2 regions of the Mesorhizobium sp. M0244 genome follow, and region 2 is predicted to be linked to the other one. Evidence: predicted binding sites of a transcription regulator. Region 2 holds the regulator's gene; the other holds the start of a gene.
What was found. The regulator LexA, encoded in region 2, represses DNA repair genes until DNA is damaged. The targets are predictions, from matches to a motif close to TGTTCNNNNTGTGTTCNG.
Positions count from the first base shown of each region.

Region 1: the regulator LexA is predicted to act here: its motif matches at 2,351-2,368, upstream of parE (DNA topoisomerase IV subunit B).

Region 1 covers NZ_JAMYSE010000072.1:16,506-24,280, reverse strand. The annotation lists gene gcvP (aminomethyl-transferring glycine dehydrogenase) at 1-992, shown strand, start outside; gene NKJ08_RS29085 (GGDEF domain-containing protein) at 996-2,165, opposite strand; gene parE (DNA topoisomerase IV subunit B) at 2,438-4,489, shown strand; partial or broken gene NKJ08_RS29075 (FUSC family protein) at 4,532-6,605, shown strand; gene NKJ08_RS29070 (nucleotidyltransferase domain-containing protein) at 7,083-7,421, opposite strand; gene NKJ08_RS29065 (DUF2336 domain-containing protein) at 7,500-7,775, opposite strand, start outside.
Region 2 covers NZ_JAMYSE010000006.1:1,978-9,752, reverse strand. The annotation lists gene NKJ08_RS06905 (SurA N-terminal domain-containing protein) at 1-1,431, shown strand, start outside; gene trpD (anthranilate phosphoribosyltransferase) at 1,428-2,438, shown strand; gene trpC (indole-3-glycerol phosphate synthase TrpC) at 2,443-3,294, shown strand; gene moaC (cyclic pyranopterin monophosphate synthase MoaC) at 3,361-3,876, shown strand; gene NKJ08_RS06885 (molybdopterin molybdotransferase MoeA) at 3,876-5,081, shown strand; gene lexA (transcriptional repressor LexA) at 5,186-5,938, shown strand; gene NKJ08_RS06875 (ComEC/Rec2 family competence protein) at 5,932-7,775, opposite strand, start outside.

The sequences.
Region 1 (7,775 bases), on a different contig from region 2:
TCGACGTCGACGATCTGAAGGCCAAGGCGGCCGAGCATGCGCAAGACCTCGCGGCGCTGATGTTTACCTATCCCTCGACGCATGGCGTCTTCGAGGAAGGCGCGCGCGACCTCTGCGCCCTTATCCATGAGCATGGCGGCCAGGTCTATTTCGACGGCGCCAATCTCAACGCGCTGGTCGGCCTCGCTCGGCCGGGTGACATCGGCGCCGATGTCTGCCACATGAACCTGCACAAGACCTTCTGCATCCCGCATGGCGGCGGTGGTCCCGGCGTCGGCCCGATCGGCGTCAAGGCGCATCTGAAGCCGTATCTGCCCGGCCACGTCACCGAAGGCTCGGGCCATGCCGTGTCGGCTGCACCGTTCGGCAGCGCGTCGATCCTGCCGATCACCTGGATGTATATCCGTATGATGGGCGCTTCCGGCCTGAAGCAGGCGACCGAGACGGCGATCATTTCCGCTAACTATGTGGCGACGCGGCTCGAAGCGCATTTCCCGGTGCTCTACAAAGGCAGGCACGGACGCGTTGCGCATGAATGCATCCTCGACACCCGCGTGCTCAAGGACAGTGCCGGCATCAGCGTCGACGACGTCGCCAAGCGGTTGATCGACTATGGTTTCCATGCGCCGACCATGTCGTTTCCGGTGGCCGGCACGCTGATGGTCGAGCCGACCGAGTCCGAGCCCAAGAGCGAGCTCGATCGCTTCTGCGATGCGATGATCGCGATATCGGGCGAGGCGGCCAAGGTGGCGAAAGGCGAATGGCCCCTGGCCGACAATCCGCTGGTCAATGCGCCGCATACCGCCGCCGAGGCGCTGGCCGGCCAGTGGACCCATCCCTATTCGCGCCTGGAGGCGGCCTACCCCGCCGGTGATGCCGATACTGCGGCAAAATACTGGCCGCCGGTCTCACGCATCGACAACGTCGCCGGCGACCGCAACCTGGTCTGCTCCTGCCCGCCGCTGTCGGAATATCTGGGTGCTGCGGAGTAGCAATCAGGCAGAACGCAAGGCCGGCCCCTCGGCCTTGCTCGCCTTGTCCTGGGCGACGACGCGATTTCGCCCGGCGCGCTTTGCCGCATAGAGTGCGGCGTCGGCTTCGGCCAACACATCGTCGAGACCGGTGCCGCTCGTCGCACCAAAGCCGATGCCGCCACTGACTGTGCTTCGCAACGGACCAAGCTGGGTGGCCACGACTTCCGTGCCGAAGGCGACGCTGATCTTGCTCGCTATGTCATAGGCCTTCTCTTCCGTCATCCGCGACATGACGAGCACGAATTCCTCGCCGCCCAGCCGGAAGGCGTCGACTCCGGTCCTGGCGTATTTCCTGATGACGGCGGCAAAGCGGCGCAGAACCTGGTCGCCGACCGGGTGACCGAATACGTCGTTCGTCCTCTTGAAATGGTCGAGATCGAACATGGCGACGGACATGAACGGACCGAAAGCCCGGTCACCGTAGAGTGCCGTCAACGCCCGCCGGTTCATCAGCCCGGTCAATGGATCGGTCATCGTCTCGGCCTTCAATTCGATCTGCGCCTGCAAATGGTGCAGGGAGAGCGTCAATGCACCAAACCCCGTCATGCAGGCGACGGCTACGACGGAATTCACCCGCTCGGCCCAATTGTCGGGCGCAACGCCGAGCACCCATTGGCCCTTGATTAGCAGAACCGCGCCGCAAAGTCCGAAGGACAGCGCACAGACGCCGCTCAGGAACGAGACGACCAGCAATATCCGACGATCGTGGCCACCCTTGATCCAGAACATCACCCCAATGAGCGAGAGCAGCGCCGTTACCGTCGCGTAGGTGACAATGAAGCCGATACCATCAAACCCGAGATACGTCGCGCCCGCGCAAACAGCCATCGCAATCAAGGTCGGCAGAACCGCGCGCCTGTAGTCGCGTATGCTGAGATATTGCATGGCCGACAGGCAGATAATCAGGAAGCCCAGGCTGAGAAGCGCAAGCACGATCTGGCAAAGCCAGGGGCTAGGATCCCTTGCGTAATGCCAAAACAAGACCACATGTGCGACGAGCATGAGAATGCCACACGCCACCGTCAGCACAAACCGTGCCTGTGGCGCGGTGAACCAGATCGCAAACATGGTGATGCTGAGACACGTGCCCGACAGCGCCGCCGCGAGCAGGAGCGAACTGTAATCCAACATGCTTAGGCGACAGCCTCTCGAGGGTTCCGCTGCATTCTAGGTCAGCGACACTCCGCGGATATCGTTTTTCAGCCAACCTTGCGGCGTAACCTTCGGACAGGGTTTACAAAACGTCGATGCTCCAAGCCTCGACCCCATTTCCGCCGCTTGGTTGTCGAATGGTTTTGCAGTAAGAGGCTCTATCCTCGAACGTAACAGGAACCTCCGTCGCCTGCCCGCGAAAAGCGTGGCAGTATCGGGGGTGATTCGCAGCATCGGAATCCAGGACCAGCATGGACGACAGCAACGATCTTTTCGGCAATCCGGAAAAGCCGCCGCAGCCAGCTCGCGCTACCGCGCGCCCGGCCGACCCGCTGGTGCAGGCGACGAAGCGCCCGCCAGCCCGCGATGCCAGCGAGAGCTATAGTGCCGCCGATATCGAGGTGCTGGAAGGGCTTGAGCCAGTGCGGCGCCGCCCGGGGATGTACATTGGCGGCACCGACGACAAGGCGATGCACCATCTGTTCGCCGAAGTCATCGACAATTCGATGGACGAGGCGGTCGCCGGCCATGCGACGTTCATCGATGTCGAGCTGTCCGCAGACGGATACCTGACGGTCACCGACAATGGCCGCGGCATCCCGGTCGATCCGCACCCGAAATTCAAGAAGCCGGCGCTCGAACTCATCATGACGACGCTGCATTCGGGCGGCAAGTTCGACAGCAAGGTTTACGAGACGTCCGGCGGCCTGCACGGCGTCGGCGTATCTGTCGTCAACGCGCTGTCGGACCATCTCGAAGTCGAGGTCGCGCTGGGAAGGAAACTTTATCGGCAAAAATTCTCGCGCGGTATTCCGGTCACCGGCCTGGAGCAACTCGGCGAGGTGCACAACCGCCGCGGCACGAAGATCCGCTTCCATCCCGACGAACAGATTTTCGGCAAGGGCGCGGCGTTCGAGCCGGCGCGGCTCTACCGCATGGCGCGCTCAAAGGCCTATCTGTTCGGCGGTGTCGAAATCCGCTGGACCTGCGATCCATCGCTGATCAAGGAAAAGGACACCACGCCGGCCAAGGCCGAGTTCCATTTTCCGGGCGGCCTCAAAGACTATCTGAAAGCCTCGCTCGGCGACGAATTCCAGGTGACTCGTGAAATGTTCGCCGGCAAGAGCGAGAAGCAAGGCGGCCACGGTTCGCTCGAATGGGCGGTGACCTGGTTCGGCGGCGACGGTTTTATAAATTCCTATTGCAACACCATTCCGACCGCCGAAGGCGGCACGCACGAGGCCGGGTTTCGCAACGTGCTGACGCGCGGCTTGCGCGCCTATGCCGATCTGGTCGGCAACAAGCGCGCTTCGATCGTCACCTCCGAGGATGTGATGATCTCGGCGGCCGGCATGCTGTCGGTGTTCATCCGCGAGCCGGAGTTCGTCGGCCAGACCAAGGACAGGCTGGCGACGATCGAGGCGATCCGTATTGTCGAAAGCGCCATCCGCGACCCGTTCGACCATTGGCTGGCCGACAATCCCCAGGAAGCCTCCAAGCTGCTCGAATGGGTGATCGCGCGCGCCGACGAGCGGGTGCGCCGCCGCCAGGAAAAGGAAGTTTCGCGCAAGAGCGCGGTGCGCAAATTGCGCCTGCCCGGCAAGCTCGCCGATTGCACGCAGAATGCCGCCGCCGGGGCCGAATTGTTCATCGTCGAAGGCGATTCGGCCGGTGGCTCGGCGAAGCAGGCGCGCGACCGCGCCAGCCAGGCGGTGCTGCCCCTGCGCGGCAAGATCCTCAACGTCGCCAGCGCCGGCAACGACAAGCTTGCCGGCAACCAGCAGATATCCGACCTGATCCAGGCCTTGGGCTGCGGCACGCGCTCGAGATACCGCGACGAGGACCTGCGTTACGACCGGGTCATCATCATGACCGACGCCGACGTCGATGGCGCCCATATCGCTTCGCTGCTGATCACCTTCTTCTACCAGGAGATGCCGAGCCTGGTCCGCGGCGGCCATCTCTATCTGGCGGTGCCGCCGCTCTACTCGATCCGGCAAGGCGGCAAGGTCGCCTACGCCCGCAACGATGCGCACAAGGACGAACTTCTGCGCACCGAATTCACCGGGCGCGGCAAGGTCGAAATCGGCCGCTTCAAGGGACTGGGCGAAATGATGGCCGCCCAGCTCAAGGAAACCACCATGGACCCGAGGAAGCGCACGCTGCTCCGGGTCGACGTCATCGACGCCGAGGCGGCGACCAAGGATGCGGTCGACGCGTTGATGGGGACCAAGCCCGACGCCCGTTTCCGCTTCATCCAGGAACGCGCGGAATTCGCCGAGACGGAAGTGCTGGATATCTGAGCCCCCGCCGCTAGCTTGCCCTTCTGAGCTGGAGACGAGCACGTGACCTGGGCGCGGCTGAAGGACGGTATCGGCACGCGGATCGCTGGCCTGACGCGGCCGACGCGCTCGGACTGGATCTTTGCCCTACGCACCGTTTCGGCCGGTCTCATCGCGCTTTTGGCCGCCTATGCGCTGAAGCTCGACCACCCGCAATGGGCGATGATGACGGTGTTCATCGTCGCCCAGCCGGTCGCCGGCATGGTGCTGGCGAAGGGGTTTTATCGTCTGCTCGGCACGCTTGCCGGCGCGCTGGCGGCGATCGGCATAACCACTGTTTTCGGTGCCAGTCCGTGGCTGCTGGTTACCGTTCTTGCTATCTGGATCGGCATCTGCACGCTGGTCACTACTGCGCAATCCGGAAGCCTATGGTGCCGCCCTTGCCGGCTACACCGCGATGATCATCGGTCTGCCGGCGTTCGGACAGCCGCACCTCGTTGTCGATCTCGCCCTGGCGCGCTGTGCGGAAATCGTTCTTGGCATCGTCTGCGCCGCCCTGACCAGCCGGCTGATCCTGCCGAAATTGGCCGCCGATGCCATCGTCTCGAGACTGAAGCGCAGCATTCTCGACCTGGCAGCCTACGCGGACGGTGCTTTTTCCGGCGGCGATGCGGAAAGGCTTGCCGGGCTGCACCGCAAGCTGATCGGCGACGTCCAGACGCTGGGCGAAATGCGCGCCTATGCAAGGCTGGAAGGGCCGAGCCTCGCCACCCGCGCCTATCCGGTCCGGCGTACCATCGGCCAGCTTCTGTCGGCCCTGTCGGCGGCGCGTGCGCTGCATGCCCATGCCGCGCCGAAGAATGCAGCCCTTATTCCGGTGCGCAGCGAACTGCGGGCTCTCGTCGGCGAACTGGCAGCCAAGCCGGGCGCGCTGGACGACACGGCGCCCTGGGTGGCGCGGCTCGACGCAATCGTCTACAAGGCGCGGCAGATGCCGGACATCGCGGCAGGGCAAGGCCCCGGGCATGACAATGACAGGGTTGGCACGGTCACACGCCTCACCATTGCCGCCGACTTCGCCGAAGCCATGCAGCAAGTGCTGCGCGGCCTGGACGCACTCCGCTCCCCCTCGCCCCGTGCCAGTCGCGAACGGCGGCAGCCGGCGCTGGTGGTGCACCGCGACTACCGTGCGGCATCGCGCAACGCCGTGCGTGCCGCAGTCGCCACGCTCCTGGTCGCCGCCTTCTGGCTGACGACGAAATGGTCGGATGCGGCGGGCACGGTCATTCTGGGTGCGGTCGGCTCCAGCCTGTTCGCCGCTCGTCCTGATCCGATCCGGTCGGCGTGGAGCTTCTTCGAGGGCACGTTGCTGGCCCTGCCCTTTGCGTTTCTCGTCGGCCAGCTGGCGCTTCCCGCTTTGCCCGGCTTCGGCTGGTTCATGGTCTTCGTCGTGCCGATCCTGGTGCCGGCTGCACTGGGGATGGCCAATCCGCGCTATATCGGTGTGGCGACGGCCTTCGCCATAAATTTCCTCGCCTTCCTTAGCCCGCATCAGGCGATGACCTACGATCCGTTGCCGTTCCTCGCCGGTTCGGCATCGATCCTGGTTGGTATTCTTCTGGCGATCGGCGTCTTCGCCGTCGTGCTGCCCGCCGACCCTTGGGTCACCATCAACCGCATCCTGCAAGCAATGCGCGAAGATCTTGCACGCCTTTGCCTGCATGACCGCCTGCCGCGGCGATCGGCTTTCGAAAGCCTTGCCTACGACCGGATCAACCAGTTGATGCCACTGCTGCAGAACGCCGGCAAGGAAGGCGACGCCGTTCTCGGCGGCGGCATTGCTGCCGTTACCGCCGGCCTCGAAATCCTGCGGCTGCGCAACGCGCAGCAAAGTTCCACGATCCCATCCGAAACAGCACTTTCCATGACCAATTTCCTGCGCGGGCTGGCGCGCGAACTGCTGTTCCGGCGGCCCGGCGAACCGCGGACTGCGACTGCCACCGTCGCCAGGCAATATGCAGCCGGTATCGCTGAACGAAGCGACGCCGCCGAAATGCTGCAGATCGCCGCCTCGCTGCGCATCATCGCCGCCGCGATCGAGGATTTTCCAGACTTTTTCGCGAAAGACCGGGTTTAGCTAGATCGCTGCCATATTGGCCTCGTTCTCTGCGCTACAGCTTTCGCATCGGCGCGACCACTCGGGCCGGCTTTGTTTCATCGCCAAGATCGACCCCGAAATGCTTCGCTACCCGTAAAATAAGGTCCGAGATGTTGTCGATGGCTTCCTGAAGTTTCGCGCGATCAGGTGCGCGAGGTATCTGGCCGGAAGGCAATGTATATCGAAAAGTGGTCGCGTAGGCTCCCAGCCATACGACTGAGTTCAATGCCGCCTTCTCAGCATGGTCGTCCGGGAATCACCTCACAACTTTATCGAGCTGATGTGCGTCGTGACGTTCGATATGAACAGCCTCCGAAGTCGCCAGCGCCCGGACAACCTGCTCGATCGCCCTGCTCACTCAGATAAGCCGCATTTCTGGACCCGGATTCAGCGAGAAGACGTGCATCCCTGATACATCCATTCGCCAATCGAAGCGCACTGGCGATGGTCCGGTGGTCAGATATCTAACCGGTGCCCTTTCCGAGCAACATCATAAGCAATCGTGTTTCGCGAACCCCAGCTTGCGGCCAATTCGCTCGCCGTAGTGGCAAGGATCGTGGCAGGAATTCCGACTTCATGCTGAACGGTCCAGCCGACGAGCGGATCAAGTAGTTCCGGCTGAGCGTCGTCAGGCAAAGCAACGAGAATATCCCAGTCGCTGTCAGGGCGATTGTCGCCTCGCGCTCGACTGCCGAACAGCCATATAGAATCAGGATTCAAGCGAACCCTGATCTCGTCAATCAACGGCTTGATTTCGGCCGGAACCGTGAGGCTTTTTGAAGCTAAATGGCGCATACTCAAACATAGGACCACTTTTTTGCGCCTACAACGGCAGGCAAGCCAACCGGCCAGTCCTAAAGCTTTAAGTTTGTGCTAGGCAGCAGCAATCGCCAGTGCGTGCCCGCGTGCGTTTTCGCGCAGCGCGTCGAGATGGATCGACTTGACCAGCCCGGCGAGATCGCCTTCGGCCGACTGCCCGCCCAATTCCTTCAGCATCAGCCAACTGACTTCCTGCACGCCGGCGAGGCGCTTGCCATTGGCGACCTCACGCCAGACCTTCAGCGCACGCAGGATGATGGCGTGGGTGGCGGCGGCAAGCCCGGCACTGCGGAACAGTGCCTGCAACGCCACGTCGTGGCCGCCGGCCAG
Region 2 (7,775 bases):
AACCGCGCCCAGGTGGCGGTCCGCCAGCAGATCGTCGAGGCGGTTTCGGATGGCCTCAAGGCCCCGGATACATTCTTCAGGGCGGTCGCGCTCTACCGCGGCGAAGATCGCACCATCGACTACCTGACCTTGCCGAAATCGCTTGTCGAACCGATAGAAGCGCCGTCCGACAGCGTGCTTTCGGCCTATTTCGGGGAAAACAAGAAAACCTACGCCGCGCCCGAATACCGCAAGTTCTCCTATGTCAGGCTCGAACCGGAAGACATCATGGATTTGAGCGCAGTGACCGACCAACAGGTCAGCGACGACTACAACAAGAACAAGGCGCGCTACACCACGCCGGAGATGCGCACCATCGAGCAGCTTGTGTTCAAAACGCCTGATGCCGCAAAGGCGGCGCTCGATTCGCTCAAGACCGGCGCGACCTTCGACAAGATCGTCGCCGCCGAAGGCAAGACGCCGGCCGACACGCTGCTCGGCACGCTGGCCAAGGACAAGATCGCCGACAAGGCGGTTGCCGATGCTGCCTTCAAGCTCAACGTCAATGAAGTCAGTCCGGTCGTACAAGGCGCCTTCGGCCCCGTTCTGCTGCGCGTCACCGAGATCAAGCCCGAAGTGGTGAAGCCGCGGGCCGAAGTGTCCGAGCAGATCCGCAAGGACCTGGCTCTAGGCGAGGCAAGCCGCATCTTGTTGGACGTGCACGACAATTACGAGGATACGCGCGCCTCGGGCGGTTCGCTCGCTGAGGCAGCCGCCAAATTGAAGCTGAAGGTCGTCACCATCGACGCCATCGACCGCACCGGCCAACGGCCGGATGGAACCATCGTCAAAGACCTGCCGGAATCGCCACAGCTCATCAAGGCGGTGTTCGAATCCGAACCCGGAACCGACAATGAAGGTCTCACCACCGCCGATAACGGCTTCGTCTTCTACGACGTGAGCGCGATCACGCCGGCCCGTGACCGCACGTTGGATGAAGTCCGCCAGAAGGTCGTGGCCGATTGGACCGCGGCGGAGACTACCAAACGGCTCACCGCAAAAGCGCAAGAGCTCGAGAAGCGTCTCAAGGCTGGCACCACGCTCGAGGTGATCGCCGGTGAGCTCAAGCTCGAAAAGCAGACCAAGCGCGGCGTCAAGCGCGATGCTGACGACGTCGATTTCGGCAAGGAAGGGGCCGCCGCGATGTTCGGCGTCGGCGAAGGCGGGACCGGGCTGATCCCCTCGCCTACGGGCGACGGACAGATCCTGTTCAAGGTCGCCGAGGTGTTCGAGCCTGCCGGGGCCGACGCCAGCTCAGTACCCCAGGACGCTCAGAAATCCTTCACCTCCGGTATGTCCGACGACCTGCTCGACCAATTGGTGGCGCAGTTGCAGACGCAATATGACGTCCGCATCGATCAGACGGCCGTAACCCAAGCCCTGGCCAGATGAGCGCGCTGAAGAATCACATCGCCAAGGTCGCCGCCGGCAGCGCCCTTTCTTTCGAGGAGGCACGCGAGGCCTTCGACATCATCATGTCCGGCGACGCCACACCCGGCCAGATCGGCGGCTTCCTGATGGCATTGCGCGTGCGCGGTGAGACGGTCAGCGAGATCTCCGGCGCCGTCGCCACCATGCGCGCCAAGATGCTGCGCGTCGACGCCCCCGAGGGCGCCATCGACATTGTCGGCACCGGCGGCGACAATTCGCACAGCGTCAACATTTCGACCGCATCCGCCTTCGTCATCGCCGGCAGCGGCGTGCCCGTCGCCAAGCACGGCAACCGCGGACTGTCCTCGCTGACCGGCGCCGCCGATGTGCTGATCGCATTGGGCGTCAAGATCGACATCCCTCCGGAGACGATCGGCCGCTGCATCCAAGAGGCCGGAGTCGGCTTCATGTTCGCGCCGGCGCATCACCCGGCGATGAAGCATGTCGGCCCGATCCGGGTCGAGCTCGGCACCCGCACCATCTTCAACCTGCTGGGCCCGCTTTCCAATCCGGCCAGTGTCAGACGGCAGATGGTCGGCGTGTTCCTGCCCGAATGGATCATGCCGGTGGCAGAAACGTTGAAGGCGCTTGGTGCCGACCACGCCTGGGTCGTCCATGGCGACGGCTATGACGAGATCACCACCACCGGCGAGACGCAGGTCGCCGAACTGTCCGGCGGCGAGATCCGCAGCTTTATGCTGACGCCGGAAGCCGTCGGGCTGAAGCGTCACACCAAGGACGAGTTGCGCGGCGGCGACGCCGCCCACAATGCCCAGGCGCTGCGCGATATGCTGGGCGGCGCTGCCGGCGCCTTTCGCGATACGGTGCTGATGAATGCCGGCGCCGGGCTGGTGGTGGCCGGCAAGGCGACGACGCTTGCCGACGGCATGGTGACGGCGGCGCAGGCCATCGACAGCGGCCGCGCGCTGAAAGTGCTCGACAGGCTGGTCGAGATTTCGAACGGTTAGGGCTATGTCCGATATCCTGCGCAAGATCGAGGCCTACAAGCGCGACGAGATCGCGGCGGCCAAGGCGCGCGCGCCGTTTGCCGAGATCAAGGCGCGGGCCAAGGACGCCGATGCGCCGCGCGGCTTTCTCTCCGCTCTTGAGGCCAGGCGCAAATCCGGCAGGTTCGCGCTGATCGCCGAAATCAAGAAAGCAAGCCCGTCCAAGGGCCTGATCCGCGCCGATTTCGATCCGCCGGCGCTGGCCAGGGCCTATGCGAAAGGCGGTGCCGCCTGCCTTTCGGTGCTGACCGACGCACCCTCCTTCCAGGGCGCGCCCGAATTCCTCACCACTGCGCGCGCTGCCGTCGAGTTGCCAGCCTTGCGCAAGGATTTCCTGTTCGACCCCTATCAGGTCTACGAGGCCAGGGCATGGGGCGCCGACGCCATCCTGATCATCATGGCCAGCGTCGCCGACGCGGTGGCAAGGGAACTCGAAGCGACAGCTTTCGAGCTCGGCATGGACGCGCTGGTCGAGGTGCATGACGAGGCCGAAATGGAACGCGCGCTGCGGCTGTCGTCGCGGCTGATCGGTATCAACAACCGCAATCTGCGGACCTTCGAAACCAGCCTCGAGACCTCGGAACGGCTGGCCGCAATGGTGCCGGCCGACCGCCTGCTGGTCAGCGAGAGCGGCATCTTTTCGCATGAGGATTGCCGCCGGCTGGAGCGGAGCGGCATCGCCACTTTCCTGGTCGGCGAGAGCCTGATGCGTCAACAGGACGTGACCGCGGCAACGCGCCTGCTTTTGACGGGCAAGGCGCCGGCCAATGCATCGGCCCGAAAATCGGAGTCGATTTTCGGAGAGCACGATGCATAGATTCAAAGTGTTAGAGCGTACTTTGTGCGTCCAAACGGACGCACGTCGCTCTAAGGCGGTCTGAGGATGGCGGCCGCCCTCACCCATCTTGGCGCACAGGGCGAAGCCAACATGGTCGATGTCGGCGACAAGGCTGAGACGGTGCGCACGGCAGTCGCAGAGGGCTTCGTCTCGATGCGGCCCGAGACGCTGGACATGATCCTCGCCGGCGATGCCAAGAAGGGCGATGTCCTGGGCACCGCGCGCATCGCCGGTATCATGGCGGCCAAGAAGACGCATGAATTGATCCCGCTCTGTCATCCGCTGCTGCTGACCAAGATATCCGTCGATATCGAGCCGGACGCGGCGCTGCCCGGCCTGAAGGTGACAGCACTGACCCGCGTTACCGGCAAGACCGGAGTCGAGATGGAGGCGCTCACGGCCGTCTCGGTAGCTTGCCTGACGATCTATGACATGGCCAAGGCGGTCGACCGTGCCATGGTTATCTCCGGCATCAGGCTGGTTGAAAAGACCGGCGGCAAATCCGGCGACTACAAGGTCACCGGGGTCACCGGAGATGGGACCACCGGGGCGGGCCGATAATGGCGCTGGTCCCAGTTGCCGAGGCGCTCGAGCGCCTGCTGCACGGCGCAGCAGCGCTGCCGGGCGAACGCGTCGCACTGCTGGATGCCGCAGACCGCGTGCTGGCGGAGCCGGTTGTGGCGCTCCGCACCCAGCCGCCGTTCAATGCCTCCGCCATGGACGGCTATGCCGTGCGGGCCGCCGATATCGCGTCCCTACCAGCAAAGCTTTCGGTGATCGGCATGGCGCCAGCCGGACGCGGCTTTGCCGGGGCGGTGCAGCAAGGGCAAGCCGTACGCATCTTTACCGGCGCGCCGCTTCCCGAAGGCGCCGACACCATCGTCATCCAGGAGAACGTCCGCGACCTCGGCGGCGGCAGCGTCGAAGTGACGGAGCCGACGGTGCAAGGGCGCAACATCCGCCGCCTCGGGCTTGATTTCGCCAAGGGCGACGTCCTGCTGGGCCAGGGCCGCCTGCTAGATCCGGCGGCCTTGTCACTGGCAGCATCGGCCAACCACCCCGAGGTCTGCGTGGTCAAGCGGCCGCTGGTCGCCATCATCGCCACCGGCGACGAATTGCTGCCGCCGGGCAGCGAGCTTGGCCCCGACCAGATCATCTCGTCAAACGCCTATGGCGTCGCCGCCGCCGCACAGTCGGTCGGCGCGCGCGCGCTCGATCTCGGCATCGCGCCGGACCGCAAGGAGGCGATCGCTGCGCTGGTGACAAAGGCGGTGAAGGCCGGCGCGAATGTCATCGTCACGCTGGGTGGTGCCTCGGTCGGTGACCACGACTTCGTCCATGACGTGCTGACCGGGCAAGGCATGACCCTCGATTTCTGGAAGATCGCCATGCGGCCCGGCAAGCCGCTGATGTTCGGGCGGCTGGGCGACATCCGCTGCATCGGCCTGCCCGGCAATCCGGTGGCAAGCCTGGTCGGCACCCAGCTCTTCCTGAAGCCGCTGCTGGCGCGGCTCGGCGGCCGGGCCTTTCAGCAGGATATACGTCGGGCGCGGCTCGGCGCTGCCATGCCGGCCAATGATCTCAGGCAGGATTATGTGCGGGCTGTTGTCAGGCACGACGCCGGCACGCTGGTGGCGACGCCGTTCGGCATTCAGGATTCCTCAATGCTGAAAATGCTGGCCGATGCGAACGGGCTGATCGTTCGCGCACCGTTCGCACCCGCCGCGGCGGCGGATGCTCCCTGCGACGTGCTGATGTTACGCTGAACAAACCGTCAACACATTCATTAAACTTTAAACAGTTGCGGAACACAAATGGAACAGATAGTGTTTGTTCTGGGTTTGTTTTTCTGATTCTGTTGGGGGTCGCTATGCTGACACGCAAACAACACGAACTGCTGATGTTCATCCACGAAAGGCTTAAGGAAAGCGGTATCCCGCCCTCCTTCGACGAGATGAAGGAAGCGCTCGACCTGGCTTCCAAATCAGGAATCCACCGGCTGATAACGGCGCTGGAGGAGCGCGGCTTCATTCGCCGTTTGCCCAACCGGGCCCGTGCCCTGGAGGTGCTGCGCCTGCCCGACTCGATCGCCCCAGGCCTCAATGCGGCACGCAAGTTCTCGCCGAGCGTCATCCAGGGCAGTCTTGGGCAAGGCGGTCCTGGGCAGGGCAGCCTGGGACGGCAAGGCAAGCCGACATCGTCGCGCGTCCCTGCAGCCGGCAATGACGACGATGTCGTCGTCGCCGTGTCGATCCCGGTGATGGGCCGCATCGCCGCCGGTGTGCCGATCGACGCCATCCAGCACCAGACGCATTCGATCTCCGTGCCGCCGGACATGATCATGGGCGGCGAGCATTATGCGCTTGAGGTCAAAGGCGATTCGATGATCGAGGCCGGCATTTTCGACGGCGACACGGTCATCATCCGCAATGCCGATACGGCGAGCCCCGGTGAGATCGTGGTGGCTCTGGTCGACGAGGAGGAAGCGACGCTGAAGCGGTTCCGCCGCAAGGGCGCCTCGATCGCCCTGGAAGCCGCTAATCCGGCCTATGAGACGCGCATCTTCGGGCCAGACAGGGTCAAGGTGCAAGGCAAACTCGTCGGGCTGATCCGCCGCTACTGAGTTGCGCCCTTGGGTGTGGTGCCGGCTTTAGGCTTGTCGGCCTTGCGATATGGCGGCAGGCCTCTGGCCTCGCGTGAAAACTTCCGCTGCATATGCCAGGGCCGGTATGATTTTTCGACCGCGAAGCGGATTTCTGCGCGCGTTGCCGCTTGTGGATCGAAATACACGGCGGCACTTCCCGCGCGCGCCAGTTGCCGTTTGGTGACGACGAGGACCAGCCGGTCGTAGTAGCAGGGGTTATGGGCGGTGGCGTCGTCGATGACGATCAAACTGGCAAAAGCACAGGCTGGCCGCGCAGTATCCCGGTCCTTGGCTTGCGCGACAATCGCACCGGATGGATGGCGGGCAAGGCAGAGGCCCTCCGTGCAAATGAAAGGCATGCCCGCTGGCAGATCGGCTGGGTCGGCAATGTCGAATTGCGGGTCGTTCTTTCCCGGTGTTTCCGGCGCGACGATGGCCTCGGAGGTCAGGGCGCGTTTCCAGTTGTCGATGGTGAATTCATTCGGGCGTGCTCGGTTGACCGCGAGTTCACCGCTGCCGATCGGCAGCGCGACCAGCCGTGCGTCCTCCGAGATCAATACGTCGGGTGCGCGCGTCTGCGTAGTCGTCAGCAAGCCGGCGAGCGCGAAAGGAAGTGCCGCGAGCCGCAGCCAGGTCGTGGCCATGCTGGCAATTATGAGACCGATCGTCACCAGAAGGACCGATCTCAGCGAAATCAGCCCGACCGCGTCGATCGGCGAGCGCTCGGAGATCCATCCGGACAGGGCGATCATCGCCGTCAGCCCCTTGCCCATCACATAGAGGAAAGGCCCATCCGCGCCGAACGGCATCGCCAGCGCGCTGAGGACCGCGCAAGGCATGACGACCAGCGAGACAATGGGCATGATCGCCAGATTGGCGAACAGGCTGAGCGGCGCCACGCGCTGGAAATGCCATATAGCGAAAAGCGCCGTGGCGCCCCCTGCAATGATCGAGGTCATCGCGAGGCCGCCCATGCCCAACAGAACCTTTCGGGTGGCGAAGCGTAGCGGCGACCGCCGCGGTGGCGGCGTGGTGGCCCTGCCGGCGCGGTAATCGGACCAGCCGGCATAGGCGCCGACAAGGGCCGCAGTCGCGGCGAAGGACATCTGGAAACTCGGACCGACCACCTCGTGCGGCGACACCAGGATGACCGCGATGGCCGAGATCGCCAGATTGCGCATGGTGAGCGCGGCCCGGTCGAACAGCACGGCGATAAGCATCACCGCCAGCATGATGAAGCTGCGTTCGGCCGCCACCACGATGCCGGAAAAGACGAGGTACGCCGCAATCGAAAAAAGCGCGGCGGCTGCGGCATATTTCTTGACCGGCCGTCGCGATGAGAAGTTGGGAAACAGCGCAAAGGCGCCGCGCAGGAGGGCCATGATGGTGCCGGCGACCAACGCCATATGCAGCCCTGAGATGGAGATGATGTGGTAGATGCCGGTACGCCGCATCGCTTCGTTGATCTCCTCGGGAATGCCGGCGCGCACGCCGACGATCAGCGCGGCTGCAATTTCCCCCTCGGCGCCGCCGATGCGGCTGCGGATATGGTCGGCGATCGATTCGCGGGCATCCTCGACCGCCGAAGAAAGCCGCGCAGCAAGCGGCATGCCGCCCGACGGCACGACTTTTGGATTGCCGAGGAAAAAGCCGCTGCCGCCGATACCGGCAAAATAGCTGTCGAAGGAGAAGTCGTAGCTGTCGGGCCGCACCGGGCCGGTCGGCGGCAGCAGCCGCACATAGCCGGTGATCTCGGAACCTGCGGTCAGCTCAGCCGGTATCTTCATCGCCGAAACGCGGACCCGTTCCGGCATGT